2 regions of the Brevibacillus sp. YAE8 genome follow, and region 2 is predicted to be linked to the other one. Evidence: predicted binding sites of a transcription regulator. Region 2 holds the regulator's gene; the other holds the start of a gene.
The links. Region 2 encodes Rex, which represses fermentation and respiration genes when NADH is low (regulators of the CRP and FNR family bind a similar motif). Its sites were predicted from a motif close to TTGTGAAATATTTCACAA; they were not measured.

Region 1 (7,304 bases), on a different contig from region 2:
CGTTCCGCGAGGTCCGAGAAAAGCGAGTTTCTTCTCCATGGCGTTCTCCTATCCAACTATGCTCTATCTCTGATGGATTTCTACTTGTACGCCATTTTCGTCCGGCTGCAAAATCATGACACGGTAAGTAATGCCGTGCCCTTTCATCACGCTGTCCACGAATGCGCGCAGTCGTCCCTCCTCTTCTGCGGTAGAAAAGAAGCAAAGAATCGTCGGACCCGCGCCGCTCAAGGCAGCGCCTACGGCACCGTGCTCAGTCGCTTTGTCCAGGATTTCGTTCAAGCCAGGTACAAGTTTAGCGCGATACGGCTGGTGCAGCCGATCTGACATAGCCCGTCCCATCAGGTCGAGTCTGCCTTGTGCCAATGCGGCAACGAGCAAACTGCTATGTCCCACATTATATACAACATCTTCCTTGCTGTACACCTGCGGCAAAACGTTGCGCGCCTTTTGCGTCTCCAGCATGAAATCCGGGATGACGACGAGCGTTTGCAACCCGGCGGGAGGGGCGAAGCGAACATACGGGACGGGCTCCCCCGCTTTTTCCGGCATGGTCGCCACGATGATGCCGCCAAACATCGAGGCTCCCACATTGTCGGGGTGTCCCTCCATCGCTGTTGCCCGTGCGAACAGCTCTTCGCGGGTAAATGGCTCCCCGGCAAGCTGATTCGCCGCCACCAGCGCGCCGACAATCGCCGCGGCACTGCTGCCCAGCCCGCGCGTCAAGGGAGCGTCGCTCGAAGCCCGTATCGCCAGCTCCGGAACTGCCAGCCCGGCTTCTGCAAACAAGCCCGCGGCTACTTGATACAACAGATTGCTTTTGTCTGCCGGCGTCCCTTCCAGCTCTTTTCCAACCAGCTCGACGGTTGTCCGCTCGCTTACTTCCATTTCCACTACCGAATACAGTTGAAAAGCCATTCCCAAAGCATCGAAGCCCGGCCCCAGATTGGCTGTGCTTGCGGGAATCGCTACTTTTACGCGCTGCTCGCTCATGACACGACTTCGCTTTCGCTCTGGCGAACCAGTTGCATGACGGCTTCATGTGTCGCAGGCACCGAGCGCGGCTCCTCGCCTACGAGCTTCAGGGCGATGTTCGGGTCTTTCAGGCCATTTCCGGTCAAAACGCAAGCAACCTTGACGCCCTGTGGAAGCTTTCCGGCCTGATGCAGCTTGATGATGCCCGCCAGCGATGCGGCAGATGCCGGTTCGCAGAAGACGCCTTCGTTTTTCGCCAAAAGCTGGTACGCCTGCATGATCTCTTCGTCCGTCACGCTGTCGACGAGTCCGTTCGATTCGGCGATCGCGTTCAGAGCGCCATCCTTGCTCGCAGGGTTGCCGATGCGGATTGCTGTTGCGATCGTCTCCGGATTGGGTACAGGCTGTCCGAGCACGAGAGGCGCCGCTCCCGCTGCCTGGAAGCCGTACATGTGCGGCAAGCGGCTGGATTTGCCCGCTTTCTTGTACTCTTTGAAGCCTTTCCAGTAGGCGGTGATGTTTCCGGCGTTGCCCACGGGAATCGCCAAAATGTCCGGTGCGTCAGCCAAGGCGTCGCACACTTCGAACGCTCCTGTCTTTTGCCCTTCGATCCGGTACGGGTTGACGGAATTGACGAGCGTAATCGGCTCTTTCGCCGTAATTTCGCGCACGATGTTCAGCGCCTCGTCGAAGTTGCCGTCGATGGCGATCACTTCCGCGCCATACGCGATCGCTTGCGCCAGCTTGCCGAGGGCGATGTTGCCGCTCGGAATCAACACGATGCAGCGCAAGCCGGAGCGCGCGGCGTAAGCAGCGGCAGCAGCCGACGTGTTGCCGGTGGAAGCGCACATGATCGTTTTGCTGCCTTCCTCTACTGCCTTGGCGACAGCCATCACCATGCCCCTGTCCTTGAACGAGCCTGTCGGGTTCAGCCCCTCGTACTTCACGTACAGCTCGACGCCGAGCTGTTTGGACAGGTTTGGCGCGTGAATCAACGGTGTATTTCCTTCGTGCAGGCTGATGAGCGGTGTCTTGTCCGTAACCGGAAGAAACTCCCGATAGCGTGCGATGATGCCAGATTGTCGATCCGAACTCATTATTTGTCTCCCCCTTCTACCCGGTAGCAGCTTTCAATCTTGGACACGATGTCCATTTGTTCCATGTAGGCAATGACTCCGTCCATGTCGCTTTTCGAGGACAGGTGCGTCACCATGATGATTTCCGCCTCGCCGCCATTGTTGTACGGCTGCTGGATGACTTGCTCCAGGGAAATGTTTTTGTCAGCCAAAAGCTGGGTGATCTGCGCCAAAACGCCGCGCTTGTCTGTCACTACGATCCGCAGGAAGTATTTGGACAGCTTTTCGCTGTCGTCCTTGAGAATTTTTTCTTTGTACGGAGCGACCATTCCGCGTCCGTTTACCCCGAGCTTTCTGTTTTTCACAACGGTAACGAGGTCGGACACGACTGCGGTCGCAGTCGGAAGCTCGCCCGCGCCCGGCCCATAGAACATCGTCTCGCCAACCGCTTCGCCGTGAACGTACACTGCGTTGAACACGCCGTTGACGGAAGCCAGCGGATGCGATTTTGGCACCATTGTCGGCTGCACGCTCACCTCGATCGCTTCCCCATCGCGTCTCGCCAGGCCCAGCAGCTTGATCTCATAGCCCAGTTGCTTGCCGTAGGCGATGTCCTCTTTGCTCACTTTGCTGATTCCTTTGACGTCCACGTCTTCGAGCTTCATCGGTACGCGGAAGCCGAGCGTCGCCAGAATCGCCATTTTGCGGGCCGCGTCGAAGCCTTCCACGTCAGAGGTAGGATTCGCCTCCGCATATCCCAACGCTTGCGCCTCCTTCAAAACGTCGCTGTAGTCTGCCCCCTCCTGGCTCATTTTGGTCAAAATGTAGTTGGTCGTCCCGTTGACGATGCCCATCATTTTGGTGATGCGGTCAGAGGAGAAGCCTTCCACCAGCGCGCGCAAGATCGGAATGCCGCCTGCCACGCTCGCTTCGTAAAACACGTCGCAGCCTTTTTCCTGCGCCTTGTTCAAAATTTCAGCGCCGTGCAGCGCCATCAAGTCTTTGTTGGCTGTCACCACATGCTTGCCGCGCTCCAGTGCTGCGAGAATGTACTCCTTCGCCGGATGGATGCCACCGATGACCTCGACGATCACCTCAATGTCCGGATCATCCAGAAGCTCAGCAGGTTCTGTCGTCAGCAGATTATCCATGGAACTGATATTGCGGGATTTCTCGGCGTCCTGCACGAGAATTTTCGTAATCTCAATCCCCAGTCCCGTCTGCTTTTGCAAGTCGTCCTGATGCGCCTGGATGATGCGGACAACCCCTGTCCCTACTGTGCCAAACCCCATTAACCCCAGCTTGATGCTTTGCTTCTCCATTGTTTCTCTCCTCCTACCCTTCTTTTACCCTCTGCCGACGATCATCGCTTTGCGAACGCCGGGGATTTCTTGCAAGCTTTCCAGAAATTCCGTGCTGGATACGCGCAGGTTGGCCATATCGACAGACATGGAAATGTTGGCAATCCCTTGCAGCGGAATCGTCTGGTTGATCGTCAGCACGTTCCCGCCTTGTTCTGCTACGTACGTGAGCACCTTGGACAAATAACCGGACATGTGCTCCAGCGAAAACGTGATCGTCATGATCTTTTCGCTCATCATGGCATTGAAGGGAAAGATACCGTCCTTGTATTTGTAAAAAGCACTTCGGCTCAGTCCCACCCGCTCCACTGCCTCATTCACGGTGTCCACTTCGCCGGATTCCAGCATCTTTTTCGCTTCGATCGTCTTCACGATAGATTCTGGTAAGATGTCAGATCGTATCAAGTAGAACTTCTCTTCCCGTTTCACCGTCGTGTCCTCCTGAGAAAAACAGTTGTTTCTTCATAGAGGACATTATAACGGATACCGTCCGCTGTGACAATCCTTGAACGCCAATTTTTTTCACCCAACCTGATTCGGTTCACTCGGGTTACATGAGCTTGGCGCGCTTCGCGCAAACTAAAAGCGGTTGAGGAAGAGGAGGTGAAAGACAGATGGCAGGACGCGGAAAGTCGGACAAATCAGAGCGCCGCAACAATCACCCGGCCGGGAAGCCGAGCAGCCTGGATCAGTTTGGCGCTGATCTGCGCGGCAAAAAAATGGCGCAATCCCCGAACATCGTCGAAGATCCGAGCGGCAACAAATAAGTCCGCCAGAGTGATCTGCACCTTTGCTCGCTGAAATAGGAAAAACCCGGGATGCCAGATCCCGGGTTTTGTGCGTGTTACTCGTATGAATTAGTAGGCCAGCGAGGACAGGCCGTTGATATGAGTCAGGTAGCGCACGTTGCTCGCTTCCTTCATCAAGGTAGCTGGCAAGCCTTTCAGCTTCAGTTGGCTTGCGCCGATGGTGCCGATGGCGTCTTTGCGGCCCAGGCTGCCCAGCGTACCGGAGAATACCGGCTTGAACGTGTCCATTTTGGAGCCGTTGAAGTGCGCGAACAGGTTGTAGCCCACCACTTCGCCCATTTGCCATGCCAGTTGCGCAGTCGGCGGGTATGGACGGCCTTCTGGTCCCATCACGACCGCGCTGTCGCCTGCGAGGAATACTTCTGGGTGAGAAGTGGATTGCAAGTATTCGGTAACGGTTGCACGGCCGCGATTTACTTCAATGCCGCACTCCGCCACTACGCGATTGCCTTGCACGCCGCCTGTCCAAACCATTGTTTTGGTTTCGATGGTGTTGCCGTCTTTTAAGCATACCGTCGTTTCTTTCATTTCAGTTACCGGAACGCCCGTCAGGAACTGAACGCCGCGTTTTTCCAGGCTTGTTTTCGCACGCTCTACCAGGTCAGGGGCAAAGCCTGCGAGGATGGATGGTCCTGCTTCTACACAGTAGATGGACAGGTCTGCAAAATCTACGCCGTATTTGCGGCACAGGTTCGGCAGCATGTCGGCGAACTCGCCAACCAGCTCGATCCCGGTCAGGCCGCCACCGCCAACCACGAAGGTGGCATCTGCCTTGTTTTTGCTCTTGCTGTACTCTGCTACGCGCTCTTCGAGGTGCGCGCGCAGACGGTTTGCTTCCTCTACCGATTTCAGCGTGAAGCTGTACTCTTGCAGGCCAGGAATGCCGAAGAATGCCGTCTCGCTGCCCAGCGCGATTACCAGTGCATCGTATTTGATAGACTCGCCGCTCGCCAGCGTCACACGCTGCGATTCGAGGCCGATTTTTTCCACAGTATCAATCACGAGGTTGATATCTTTGCCGCGCAGCAGTCTTTCCAGTGGCAGCGCCACGTTTTGCTCAGACAGGTTTCCTACTGCCAAGCGGTGCAGCTCCGTGATGATTTGGTGCGTAGGGAAACGGTTCACAACCGTGATCGTCGCTTCTTCAGCCGTCATGTGTTTACGTGCAGTCAAAGCGGACAGCAATCCGCCGTAGCCGCCGCCCAAAATGAGAATATGCTTCGCCATGCCCAATCCTCCGTCCTTGTCTCTCGTAGGTTATCGTAATTAGCGTTTTTGCTGCTGGCGCTCTGCCAAAACTTCCAGGAATGCCTGGGCGAAACGCAATGTTTTTTGTACTTGCGGGTCTTTCAGCATTTTGAGCATGCCAAACAAACCGATAGTGGATTCCTCCGCGTGCGCGCGGTCGTTTGCTTCGATCGCCGCTTGTGCGATGCCTTTTGCCTTGTCAGAGATCGGCTTGACGAACTCTTCCACGCCGCCCTTGATGTCTTCGATGAGCACTTGGTCGTTGGCTACGGTTTGTACCAGGTCGTACGTTTTGGTGAGGATGGTTGTCATCTCGGCCAGCTTCGGCAAGTTTGCCACCAACACATTCAGGGATTCTTGAATTTCTGGCTTCATCAACTGATCGAGTACATCCATTTGCTGCTCAGGTGCCAGGGTAGCGGTGCTTGCTACTTCCGCCTGAGCTTGTTGCGTGGTTGTTTGAGACATAGAAAAACGTCCTCCTTTGCTTTGGAATAGAGGCCTTCTTTCTCGATGCCTGTTCATACGAGTAACGGCCGCCATTCTCCCAAAATACCGAAAAGCCTATGTGCTTGTAATATTTTTCACAAACTGAAGCAACACAACAGCGTAGAATAATCAAAAGTGCAAGATTTCACAAAGTGATATTCAGGAAAGCGTACAAAACAAATCCACCAGGTGAACAGGCTCGATTCAGAACTCTATGTACTCTACTATATACCTTCTTCGCGGGAACAGCAAAGGAAAAAAAACCGCTTCCTCAGGAAGAAGCGGCAGACGTGAGTTTTTTATAGTAATCTTTGATGAGTTGGTGATGCTTTTCATTGATATCCGTAAAAATCAACTCGATCACGGTTTGCTTGTCGTCGAAAGTTTTCTCCACGATTTTTGCCATCATGACGATTTCCTGGCCAGTCGACGGAACTGTGAACGAGAGGTGGAGAAACTCTCCCTTTGCCACGTAGCCTTCTGTGCCGAGAATAAGCCGTGTGGGGGAAAGCTTCAGCAGCACAGCCTCTCCTTTTTCCTCGATCGGCCTTGCCCCCATCACCTTGTACGGGACGCGGATGTCGATTCCCGGGGAGATGGGCTCCTGCTTGCGGCCTGCCACAATCTCGACGCCGACGCTGACCGGAACCATCGCCAACAGCTTGATTGGCCAGACCGTTTCTTCTGAAATGACTTCCAGATCAATCGTGTTAATAGCCGCATCCGATTCCCACCGAACACGTACCGTTGATCCGAGCAGTTCGGTCCTTGCTTCGGCCTTCATCTCAAGAGAGACAACGAGATAACTGCTTTTGACATGCTCTACCATTACTTGAATGGGCGCTTTGACCTGTCTTGAGATCATCATCGGCAAAGAAGCACCGCGTTGGAGGCGTTTGTCCGCCATGAAAGGGGTAAGGGATGGGATATCAATCATTTTTGTTTGTCACTCCACAAAGTCAAACTCTAATTTGCCAATCCGAACGGTATCCCCGTCTTTTGCGCCGTGCTTGCGCAATGCCTCGTCCACGCCCATGCTGCGCATCTGTCTTGCGAAGCGCTGAGCGGCGTCATAGCTGTTGAGGTTCGTCATGCGCACCAGCTTCTCGATTTTCTCGCCGCTGACCACGAACACATCGTTGTCGCGGGTAATCTCGAATGGCTCCGGCTCTTTTTCCGCCCGGAACACCACGCGCTCTTCCACTTCTACAACTTCCTCGACCGTCGGCTTGTCCGGAATCGTCGAGAGCATGTCGCCTATCGCGTACATCAATTCCTGGACGCCTTGTCTGGTCGCTGCCGAAATCTCAAACACGTTGACATCCGGCACTTTTTCCTTGAAGCGT
Region 2 (7,304 bases):
AACCATTTGCAGGAAGCCGTGAAGGTAGACGACCCGTTTGCTACCGAGCGCGTGGAGGAGTTTACGGGTCTTGTCATTACGTATTGGGCGCTTCCTCATGGCGAAAGCACGCTGGTGCGGATGCCGGGCGGAAAAACGATGCTGATTGATACAGGCAGCGCGGAGGATTGGAGCACGTTGTCCGCGCATCTGTCTGCCGCGAAGGTGACGCGCCTCGACTATCTCGTTTTGACGAACGATCAGCCCGAGTATGCAGGAGGATACCCTTTTTTAAGCCAGCAAATCATCATCGACTCGGTCATTTTGCCCAAGCTGATTTCGCCCTCGATCCGCCAGTTCGTCCCGCTCCACAAGGTTCCGAAGCAGAAAGAGCTGGAGGAAAATCAGGAGCTCATTCTCGATACCGACGTCACGCTGGAGGCTTTGTTGCCGAGCGAACCGCTGTTTTTGTCTCCGCAAAACAATTCGCTCGTCTTTTTGCTCAAGCACGGCCAATTGCGGTTTTTGTTTGCGAGCGGGATCAACGAAAAAGCCGAGGAACGCCTGATTGAGCGCCATCCGGACCAGCTCAAGGCGGAAGTGCTCAAGGTCGGCGACCAGGGGAGCAATCAAGGCACCTCTCAGCCGTTTCTGACGCGGGTCGACCCCCAGATTGCGGTCATCCAGACAGGCAAGGAGCGCAGCGAGGTCGGCCAGTCCGAGGTGCTGGAGCGGTTGGGCGAATCGTGGGCGGAGACGTATGTAACAGGCAGGGACGGCTCGATCGTCATTTTGTCCAATGGGAAAGATTACAGGGTATTCAAGCAAAAGAAATAGGGGGAAGACCGAACGTGGCTAAACACGAAAAGATTTCGGAAGCGGTCGTCCGCCGTTTGCCGATTTATCTGCGTTACCTCAGCTATTTGCAGCAAAACGAGGTGACCACTGTTTCCTCCCAGCAAATGGGCAAAAATTTGGATGTGAATCCAGCCCAAATCCGAAAAGACCTGGCTACCTTCGGCGATTTCGGGAAAAAAGGGATTGGCTACGACGTCAATTACCTGGTGGAAAAAATACGGCAGATTTTGAAGCTGACAGAGGAAGTTCGCGTCGCTCTGGTAGGAGCAGGCCATTTGGGGCATGCGATCAGCAACTACAACGCTTATTTAAAAGATAACATGCGGATTGCGGCCATTTTTGACAACGATCCCGGCAAGCTGGGAAAAGTAGTGGCGGGTATCCCGATCCAGCCCTTGCACGAGCTGGCGGACACGATCGCAGCAAAAGAGATCAAGTTGGCGATCATTACCGTCCCTGCGCCGGCAGCGCAATCCGTATGTGATCTGTTGATTCAAGCGGGTATCAAGGGAATCTTGAATTTTGCTCCTACGACAATTCGCGCGAAAAAAGATGTGCGCATTCACTATGCGGATGTGACATCCAATTTGCAGAGCCTGGCCTATTACTTAACGTAAGAATGGAGTGTAACCATGAAAAAAACTATCCTCATCCACGCAACAGTGATTACGGTAAACGAGCAAAATGAAGTGATCCACGACGGAGCGGTCGCTTTCGAGGGCGACAAGATCACGTATGTAGGACCGACGCCTGAGGATCTTTCCGACGCCGGCTACGATGAAGTCATCGACCAAAAAGGCGACTTCATCCTGCCAGGTCTGATTAATACGCACGGACACGCGGGCATGTCGCTTCTGCGCGGCTATGCCGACGATTTGCCGCTGCAGCAGTGGCTGGAAGAAAAAATGTGGCCGCTGGAAGCGCAATTTACCGCCGATTCCGTCAAATGGGGCACGCAACTGTCGCTGATCGAAATGATCCGCACAGGGACCACTACGTTCGTGGATATGTACGATCACATGGATGAGGTAGCCAAGGCTGTCGAGGCGTCCGGCATGCGCGCTCGCCTGTGCCGCGGCATGATCGGCCTGTGCTCCGAGGAAGAGCGACAAACCAAGCTGCGCGACGCGACTGCGTTTGCCAAAGAATGGCACAACCAGGCAGACGGCCGCATCACCGTCATGATGGCGCCGCATGCGCCGTACACGTGCTCGCCTGCGTTCATTACGCAAATTATCGAAAAAGCGGACGAGCTGTCCTTGCCGCTACACATTCATATGTCCGAAACTGCCTGGGAAGTCGGGCAAAACGAGAAAGACTACGGCCTGCGTCCAGTCGCTCACCTGGAGAAGCTTGGCATGTTCAACCGTCCTACGCTGGTTGCGCACGCCGTACATTTGACGGATGAAGAGATTGACATTTTGGCAAACTATCAAGTGAAAGTTTCCCATAACGTCGTGAGCAACCTGAAACTGGCGAGCGGGGTTGCGCCTGTGCCAAAAATGCTGGCAAAAGGCGTGAGCGTCTCGCTTGGCACAGACAGCTCGGCGAGCAACAACAACCTCAACCTGTTTGAAGAACTGAAGCTCGCGGCGATTTTGCACAAAGGTGTAAACAACGACCCGGTTGCGGTGCCAGCCGAGGAAGCGCTGCGCATGGCGACACGCTACGGCGCAGACGGCGTATTCCAGGCGGACACGCTCGGCAGCATCGAGGTAGGCAAGCAGGCTGACCTGATCGTTCTCGACAGCCATCAAGCCCATTTCCACCCGGCGCATGAGCCGATTTCCCATGTCGTCTATGCCGCAAATGGCCGCGACGTCAAAGATACGATTGTTGCGGGCAAATTTTTGATGCGCAACCACAAGCTGCTCACGATTGACGAGGAGCGGGCGATTTACGAAGCGAACCGCGTGTTCCAGCAGTTGAAACGGTAAAAGGCTCCTGTCTGGTGTGGGACAGGAGTAAGGGAGTGTAGGTGTAGGTAGGGGAATATGGGTACTACATGCCGTGCTCATTTTCGCCACAGCTCTGTCAGGGGATGATGGCGAAAATGCAGTGTGGGTGTGTGCGACAGTTGACGCAATGGAGAAGACAATCCAGCCCAGGAGACGCGGTATTCCTGTAGCAAAAACCCAAGTATGTCAGGAGATGCGTTTTGTTGCGGTGACTTCACGCGCTCACCTCCTTGCGGGTGTATAAGTAGTATGACCGCCCGGCCCCGAGCTATGATTAGCAACTTTTCCGTGTCGTTCTAAAACCTTCCCGTATAGCATAGGCTAGAGACAAAAATGGGACAGGGGGGACGGAGATGTACATCCGGCCCAAAAAGCTGTGGTGGCTTTTCCCGATCTTTCTCGGTCTGTTTGGTCTGGGGATGGCGCTCGGTTCTGCAGGTGAATGGATTCATTCGGCTGCCGGGACAGGGGGCGATCAGGTGTCGGCAGCCAAACAGGAGCCGTATTCGGTGCCGCAGTTGCTTGCGCAATTGACACAGGACGAAGAGCGGGCGTTTCTCGTTTACATGCACGACCAGGCATTGAACGGGCGCTATGTACGCGAGACGTTCAGTCTCGACGGGGAAATCGGGGGGCACAAGCTGGCCATCAGCCGTAACCACGAGCAGCCGGTTTCCGTAAGAATAGACGGACAGGTGCAGGATCACGCTGCCTTGCCCTACGCTTTGTTTACGCCGTATGAACATGCGACGCTGTTGAAAAGTGTGCTGCCATCCGTCTCGCCCCAGCCGATTGCGGATACGTCGGGCAGCGACTGGAGCGGCTATCGCCTGGCGGTGCCGCCGGAAAAGGTGACGTCGCTGCTTTCGATGTGGCTCGGGCCGTCTTTTCCGATCGCTGACATCACGCCTGAGCTGGCGCGCGGGATCAGCATCGAGTACCAGCTATGGTATGAGCCGGATACAGGCACGCTTCGCCAGTTGGAGCTGGAAATGCAAATCAGGACGGCGGCTGGCGTCAAACAGGACCAGCTTCGCTTCCGTTTGTAATGTCAACCGCATAAAGGAGTTAACGGGAACGTGCTAGTGAGAATCATTGTGGGAGCGATCATCGCGCTTTTGGTGACAGGAGCGGGATTCGCCTATCATCTGACTGCTTCCGTAGCAGGAGAGCGCAACCAGTTCGAGGCGACTGTCCGCGAGTGGGTACAGGCGCGGACGACGATCGCCGAAATCGAGTCGATCGACGAATACCGCGGGACGGAGAGTTACGCGGTCGTCATCGGCAAAAACAACGCCGGTACGCCTGTCGTCGCCTGGATGACTGCGGAAAAAGTAGCGTTTGATCGAATGGATCTCGCTGTGCCGCGCAAAAATGTCGAGGAAGCAGTAAGCAAGGCGTTTCCGCAATCAGAGATTACCCATATCGTCCCCGGACTTGAAAAGGACAAGAAATTTTGGGAAGTCACGGTAAAAGACGCAAACGGCCGCTACCACTACTTGCACTACGATTTGTTCAGTGGGGCTTTGCTCGCTTCTTACGTATTGTCGCCTACATGATCGCTTCATAAAAAGAACGGAGGACAGGTCTTTTCCGCTGAGGAAAAGGCCTGTTTGGCATGCGACCCAACATCTGTATAAAAAATTGATATACCCATGTGATATACTGGTTTTGTTGACAAGAGAGAACAACGAGAACGCGATATGGGGGGAGTAGCAGTGCAGTTGAAAAAAAGTGCGATCGGATTGTCCTTGCTGGCGACACTTGCTCTCCTGTTCGGAGGCTGGTTCTTGTATCAGAAGATAGAGATTGAGGAGCCTATCCGCGCAGAAATCGGTCAGATGCAATCCGCCACCTTGGGCCATTTCCATGTGAGCAAAGACAAAATTCAAATAGATTTGAAAGTAACCAATCCAGAGACGTTTCCGGCGGAGTACCGCAACCTCGTTGCCAAAACGGAAAAGATTGCAGGCAACAAGCAGGTCGCGATCGTAGTCGCGAACCAGTCCGAAGCGATGACAGACATTTGGAAAAGCGGCCAGTTTGTGTTCACGGAAGCGATGGACTTGCACCAATACAGCCGCATCCCTTCTCTGATCGAGGAGTGGAAACAGGCGAACAAGCTGGATGAAGCGTCTGCTTTGATGGATGATGCAAACATTTACGTTTACTTGAAAAAAGGAACGGAAGATTTCTACACGATCATTCCCCGTTCCGAGGCAAAAGAGGTGACGGCACGTGGGTAAAGAGCTGCTGATCGGCGTCGTTCCTGCGGTGTTGGTTTTTCTCGTGTTTCTAGGAGTGAACATTACGCCCTTTGTGCTGTTCGCCGCTGTGCTGGGCGCGATTTACTTCCTCGTCGTTCGCCAGCAAAGCGGACAGGGAGGCAATGTCGCGCTCGGCGGCAAACGAAAGCAGAACAAGCACGAAATTCCGAAGTCGGACGTGCAGTTTGCCGACATCGGCGGACAGGAGCGGGCCAAAAAAGAGCTGAAGGAATCGCTTGACTTTCTCGTGTACAAAGACAAGATCGAGCAGTACGGCATTCGCCCGATCAAAGGCGTGCTGTTGACCGGGCCTCCCGGTACAGGGAAAACATTGATGGCAAAAGCCGCAGCGAACTACACCAACTCGGCGTTCGTGGCGGCTTCCGGCTCCCAGTTCGTGGAGATGTACGTAGGGGTCGGGGCGCAGCGCGTGCGCGAGCTGTTTAAAGAAGCGAAGACGATGGCGGAGAAAAATGGACAGGACAGCGCGATTATTTTTATCGACGAGATTGATGTCGTCGGGGGAAAACGGGATGGTCAGCAGCAGCGGGAGTACGACCAGACCTTGAACCAGCTTTTGACCGAGATGGACGGGGTGGCGACGAGTGACAAGCCGCGCATTCTGGTCATGGCTGCGACGAACCGCAAAGACATGCTCGATGCAGCGCTGCTTCGACCAGGCCGTTTTGACCGTCACATTACCGTAGATTTGCCTGACAAGCCTGCACGCGAGCAGATTTTGACCATTCATACGGCGAACAAGCCGCTTGGACCAGATGTCGTTTTAGAAAAAGTGGCGCAAGAGACGTTCGGCTTCTCCGGTGCGCAACTGGAAAGCGTCGCGAACGAGGCAGCGATTTACGCTATGCGCGACAAAAGCGACAAGATCATGGCGAAGCATTTTGCCTACGCCGTAGACAAGGTCATGCTCGGCGAAAAAGTCGACCGCCAGGCTTCCGAGGAAGAGAAAAAGCGGGTAGCGCTGCACGAGCTGGGCCACGCGATCGTGAGCGAAGTGGTGCGCCCAGGCTCAGTCTCGCAAGTCACGCTGAGCCCGCGCGGCAAGGCGCTCGGCTACGTCCGGCAAAATCCGATGGAAGACCGCTATCTGTACACCAGAGAAGCGTTGGAAAACCAGATCATGGTCAGTCTGGCCGGAGCGGTTGCAGAAGAAATCTACTACGGCGGACGCAGTACCGGCTCCAAAAACGACTTCGAACAAGCGCTGGGCATGGCGCAGGAAATCGTTTCGAGCGGGATGTCCGACCTCGGGATCGTGCATTTGCAGTACGTCGACAAAAACCGGATTCACGACGAAGTGGAGCGGCTGCTCTCCCGTCTGCTGGAGGATACGCGCAGCCTGCTCAGACAGTATGACGCTGTTTTCCAGACAGGTCTGGGCACGCTGATGGAAACGGAAGTCCTGCAAGGCGATGAGTTTAGAGCCCTTTTGTCCCAGACGAGACAGGAAGCGGCTGTGTCGTAATCAGAGCGTGATGCGTTACCAAAAACCTGCCAGCCAACGATTGCCGTTGGTTTGGCAGGTTTTTTGGCATGCGTGGCGAGCGCGCGTGGGGAAACAAATTTCGCGGAGCGGTGCCAAAAGCCTATGGGTTGAATATGTTACACAATGATACGGGAATGACATCAGGAGGCAAGGAGACTCTATGGCGAATGTGAACCGAAAAAAAACGAGCAAAGGTCTGGGAAAAACATTTCGGCAGACGCTGCATGAAATTCCGCTGATGCAAACTTCTTCTACGGTGGAGCGCGACTGGGTGGCTGATCTGGAACTGGAGCTGGAGCTTTCGGAGAGCGAACCTGTCAACAGCGCGAAGCCAAGCGCCCACGCAGCCAAAAGTCCACTGCAACAGCCGCTGCAGAAAATGCCCAAGCAGGGGGCGTCCTCGAATCAGACGACCTTTTCGAAAATTATCAAGGAGCGCAACGACGACAGGGTACAATCGTTTGTCTACACCGACGACTTGACGGATCAGTCTGTCACCACGGAGAAAATCGCCAATCGAGCTGTCGATTCCTCCAAAATCAAACCGGGGACGATTGATACCGCGCTGCTGAAAGATTACGCCGTGGACAGTACCAAGCTTGCGGACAAGAGCGTGACCTCGAACAAAATTGCGCCCGGCGCCGTTTTGGGCGAACATCTGGGGCGCCATGTCATCACGAGCGACAATGTGCAGGACCATTCGATTAGCGGTCAAAAGCTGGTCAACAACAGCAT

Region 1: the regulator Rex is predicted to act here: its motif matches at 6,042-6,059, upstream of AC27IT_RS03325 (DUF1641 domain-containing protein).

Annotation. Positions count from the first base shown of each region.
Region 1 is NZ_BAAIYG010000002.1:75,392-82,695, forward strand. Features, by position in the region: gene pheA (prephenate dehydratase) at 1-39, opposite strand, end outside; gene thrB (homoserine kinase) at 64-993, opposite strand; gene thrC (threonine synthase) at 990-2,072, opposite strand; gene AC27IT_RS03305 (homoserine dehydrogenase) at 2,072-3,373, opposite strand; gene AC27IT_RS03310 (ACT domain-containing protein) at 3,398-3,841, opposite strand; gene AC27IT_RS03315 (hypothetical protein) at 4,027-4,179, shown strand; gene AC27IT_RS03320 (NAD(P)/FAD-dependent oxidoreductase) at 4,270-5,448, opposite strand; gene AC27IT_RS03325 (DUF1641 domain-containing protein) at 5,488-5,937, opposite strand; gene AC27IT_RS03330 (PilZ domain-containing protein) at 6,230-6,895, opposite strand; gene obgE (GTPase ObgE) at 6,905-7,304, opposite strand, start outside.
Region 2 is NZ_BAAIYG010000003.1:71,477-78,780, reverse strand. Features, by position in the region: gene AC27IT_RS05745 (ComEC/Rec2 family competence protein) at 1-816, shown strand, start outside; gene AC27IT_RS05740 (redox-sensing transcriptional repressor Rex) at 831-1,454, shown strand; gene AC27IT_RS05735 (amidohydrolase) at 1,470-2,774, shown strand; gene AC27IT_RS05730 (hypothetical protein) at 3,149-3,844, shown strand; gene AC27IT_RS05725 (cell wall elongation regulator TseB-like domain-containing protein) at 3,875-4,354, shown strand; gene AC27IT_RS05720 (hypothetical protein) at 4,514-5,041, shown strand; gene AC27IT_RS05715 (AAA family ATPase) at 5,034-6,548, shown strand; gene AC27IT_RS05710 (WIAG-tail domain) at 6,730-7,304, shown strand, end outside.